2 regions of the Aliifodinibius sp. S!AR15-10 genome follow, and region 2 is predicted to be linked to the other one. Evidence: riboswitches for the same ligand, from Rfam matches in the RefSeq annotation. Region 2 holds a riboswitch; the other holds the start of a gene.
The links. Region 2 has a riboswitch for cobalamin ahead of NC796_RS23130 (TonB-dependent receptor domain-containing protein). Riboswitches for the same ligand answer to the same signal wherever they lie in the genome.
Positions count from the first base shown of each region.

Region 1 (2,194 bases), on a different contig from region 2:
ATACCGGATCGAGTTGGTCCGGTGCTTCCACCAAGTCAAGGTGCAGGGCATCTACAGGGAGCGAAGTGGCCAGCTCAGTGTTGTCTCCCAGCCCTTCAAAATAGGTAGTGAGCAGGATGTTGAGATCTTCCTTTTCAGACAATACGTCATATGCCTTAGAGAAAGCGGCTTTGGATTTCGCATCCAGGTCCATCGCCAGGAATGGCTCATCAATTTGTACCCAGTCCACCCCCATCGCTTCCAGCTTGTGGAGAATCTCCTGGTACACCGGGAGCAGGCGATCCAACAGCTCGAGCCTGTGAAAACTGTCTGGGGCATTTTTCTCCTTTCCCAGCAGCAGGTAGCTGACGGGACCGATCAGCACGGGTTTGGTCACTACCCCGACCGATTTGGCCTCCTCGTATTCGTCAAACACCTTGGAGGAGAGGCACTGGAAGGTCTGGTCTTCCGTAAATTCCGGGACGATGTAGTGATAATTGGTGTTGAACCACTTGGTCATCTCCATCGCCTGGATGTCGTGCTGCCCGTCCTGCAGTCCGCGTGCCATTGCAAAGTAGGTATCGATCGGGTAGCTGTTGATCTTGTCATTTTCCTGTTGATACAGTTCCTGGTAGCGCTCCGGGATCGCCCCCAGCAACAAGGTCATGTCCAGCACCTGGTCGTAAAGCGAAAAGTCGTTGGAGGGCACCAGGTCGAGACCCGCCTCTTTCTGTTTGGTCCAGTGCAGCACGCGCAGGGCGGAGGCCGATTCCACCAGCTTTGCTTTGTCAATTTCGTCGTTCCAGTACGATTCTACCAGACGTTTCAGGTCTCTGTTGATACCTATCCGCGGGTATCCGAGATTGTGGGTAAGCATAGTGTAATCCTTATTTTTAGCTTTGAATGAGTGGCCGGTGGGAATGCTAAAAACGTTGAATATGACAGCCGGAAGTATGAGAGTACAAGAGATACAGTACGGTGATGCAGGCAACTTCCTTCACTGCCTTTCAACAACGCCTTAACTCCCGAAGGCCTTATTTACTTGACTTGAAGGCAGGTCTCCTGACTTACCGACGCTTTCTTTTGCCTTCCCGCCTCGTTTGGGGCTGAGACAGTGGCCATGGAGTCTGCCAAACTTAGAGAAATCTACTGCGGAAACGTTGAATTTGGCCAGCTCCCGAGCTCTTTATCGTTAAATAGTGTGTTACTATTCGCCTCAAAAGACCCCGGGAGTTGACTCAAACCAACATTCCCTCGCTACAATTTTCTAAGCCCGACAGACTCCTATCAAAGAAATATATCGGATTACAGTTGCGGGAACAGTTCCGGGTTTGCACCGGATTCCCTTTTCATCCCGACAGCCGTCGGGACACCTTCAAATCCATTAATACAAGTAAGTGGCTGGCCCCTTCATTGTCAATGAAAACTTTTCCACAAAATGGTGTTAGTTATCAACAATGGAGGGTTGATTACAGGGGGGCGGCATATTTCGCGGATTATGCAGACCTCGTTTACCGATTGAAAATTTATATTATAAGAGCCTGAATCAGGTTATTCGGTAGATACCATGAGGTATCAGCCTTATCCATAGCGCGGGAATTAATTCCCGCGCAAGTGACAGGGCATTTCCCACGATGGTTGCTATGTTTTAACCGGTAAACACTTTACAGATTTATGTTGGGATAGAACAGTTAACCGATCTGCGAGATCTGCGCAATCCGCGGGAGTTAACGTATGCCGAAGAAATTCAGTTTTGGGATTGGAATTGCTGTGATAATGCCTCTTCCACCGACTGCCGAAGGAAATCGGTGATCAGGGGATCTGGTAGGAGAGTCTTGCCGCTCCACTTGAAATCGAGCCCCTCCAGCCGTTCAGCCACGGCTTGCTCGCGACCGCCGGAAGACAGGAAGAGCGGTACCACAATGACATCGCCAAACTGCACGGCCTGCCGCACCAGTGCTCGCAAGTTGGCTTTCGCCTGATTGAAAATGGTGTCGGAAGCATCATCGCGCACCGTGGTGGCAAAGATCTGTTTGTAGGGTATGCCCTTTTCTTTTTGAATAGACTGAATTTTTCGGGAGAGGCTCTCCATCGTGTCGATCCACTTCTTGTTGTCAGCCTCGGCATTTGGACCATGGGCTACCAGCAGTACCGTCTCACTTGATGGATCAGAGCTCAGTTCCTGGATACGTTCACTAAGGATTCGGGCTACCAC
Region 1 covers NZ_JAMQKA010000010.1:54,873-57,066, forward strand. Annotated here, with positions in the region: gene metE (5-methyltetrahydropteroyltriglutamate--homocysteine S-methyltransferase) at 1-856, opposite strand, end outside; cobalamin riboswitch at 1,014-1,371, opposite strand; gene NC796_RS08715 (CbiX/SirB N-terminal domain-containing protein) at 1,727-2,194, opposite strand, start outside.
Region 1: another riboswitch for cobalamin. It lies ahead of metE (5-methyltetrahydropteroyltriglutamate--homocysteine S-methyltransferase); the one in region 2 lies ahead of NC796_RS23130 (TonB-dependent receptor domain-containing protein).

Region 2 (2,194 bases):
AACATGGCCACAAATAAACACAGGTTGATGGTTGTTTGGCGGTCTGATTTCATGGAATTATTTGTTTGGATGTGGGAATGATTTTAGTATTCGAGGCTAATATGTTGATGATATCAACTGTATCAGTCTGACATCGCTCGTTCGTATATTTCGGTTAGGAGAGATTCAAACTCTTTGAGTTTATCATTATCAATGGATTCGGTGAGTTCACTGTGCACTTTTTGATCCATTTCCCTGGCTTTTTGTAGTTCGTTCATTCCTTGTTTGGTAACCAGAAGAATCTTTCTTCGCTTGTCCTTTGGATCGGTAGCACGTGCAACGAAATGCTTCTCTTCAAGGCCATCAATATGCCGGAGTACCGCTGATTTGTCTCTATCGACGATTTCGGCAAGCTCTTTGAGGATGAGGCCCTCTTCGTTATCAAGAATATTGAGCACAAAGTACTGTTCCAGTGTAAGGGCAATCTCATCTTTAGTAAATCGCTTGGTGAGCATCCGTTTTATCCCTTTGAGGCTGTAAGCCATTTTACAGCCCAGGGTGATGCAGTATAGTTTCTGTTTCAAGGGTAACTTCTTAGTCTAAATTTCTAATGGGACCAAAGAAATGGGTATTAGTTGATATATGCAACTAAATTGGATGTAAAGAAATGTAAGGGATGTAAATTGCTTTCAATGGAACAGGAAACTGAGAATACTTAAAGAATCTGAAGGGAATAAATATAGTTTAAGCCCTTTGATTTATAACTCTTAGCCTGTATTTTCCCGGAGTGCATTGGTTCTCAAACTTCGAGTGTTAGAAGTGAGATTAAAAGGGAATCCGGTGATTCTGTATATGTAGTTTATACAGACAAATCCGGAGCATTCCCCGATGCTGTAATTCCCAGCTCTGAACCGTTCAGAGTTATGGGTTATTCGCTAGTAACCACTGTCCGAAAAAGACGGACGGGAAGGGGCGGATGACCGGGATAAGCCAGAAGACCTGCCAGTGCATCTGCATTCGTAGCTTTCGGGAGAAAAGCGAAGAATAAATGCGTGGTGCACAATTACCCGTGTTTATGCCCTTCTGGACTTTCCCAAAGGTGCGAATGATGTCTTAATCATCATTTGTAACCTAACTATTGGATAAAATATGCAATTCTCATATATAAGCAGGGCAGCTTTTACTGTCCTATTGTTATCGCTGATAGCCTTACCTCTGTCAGCTCAAATTGATACCTCGAAAACCTATACGCTGGAAGAAGTAATTATTAGTGCAAATCGCTGGGAGGAATCTGCCCGGAGTGTGGGGCGGAATGTAACAGTAATCAGCAGCGAAGAGCTACGGAATTCAACATACTATAGCGTGGGAGAATTATTGGCCGAACAGCAAAGTTTGCACATGGTGGGCGATGGACAGACGCCCGGTGCTGTACAGAGTGCATTTTTGCGGAATACAAATAGTAATCACGCTGTGATCATGATCGATGGTGTTCGAATCAGTGACCCCTCAACGGCAAGCAACAGCCCTGATCTTTCTGAACTTTCACTGGCACGGGTGGAACGCATTGAGATTGTGAGAGGGTCCCACAGTACCCTATATGGTTCATCGGCTATCGGGGGGGCTGTCAATATTATTACGCGAGGTTTCGGAACGCCCGGCTTTAGTGGGACTGTAGGGAGCAAACACGGGGTTTTTGGGAAAGGAACTTATTCAACTGCCAATCAGATTGATTTAAACTATACGACTCCGAGGGGATTTTATGCTGATTTTGGCCTTGCTCATGAGATGACTAATGGCCTTGATGCTACAATCGATACCGTACAAAATCCGCCGAGTTTTAATCCCCAAGACCAAGATGATTTTGATAAATTAGACCTTTCCGGTGAGCTAGGTTATAAAACGGATCGATTTGGATACTTTGTCTCCTACCGCAGGGAAGATCAAACCAGCGACGTTGATCAAGGTGCCTACAGCGATGCGCGGGATGCGTATACAAATTTTATGCGCGATTTCTTTGCTTATGGCGGTTCTTTTACGCTTTCTGATGATGTAGAGCTGAAATATAATGGGGCTTATTCCGATTTGGCCCGAGACTTTGTCAACGACTCATCTATCGTTGACCAGGCCGGAAATTACGACGGAAGCTACATTGAAAATAATTACGAAGGCTCACTCTGGGAAAATGAGTTGACCGCTCATTGGGAGTCCAATGCTA
Region 2 covers NZ_JAMQKA010000057.1:22,726-24,919, reverse strand. Annotated here, with positions in the region: gene NC796_RS23140 (efflux RND transporter periplasmic adaptor subunit) at 1-53, opposite strand, end outside; gene NC796_RS23135 (MarR family transcriptional regulator) at 123-563, opposite strand; cobalamin riboswitch at 756-1,001, shown strand; gene NC796_RS23130 (TonB-dependent receptor domain-containing protein) at 1,129-2,194, shown strand, end outside.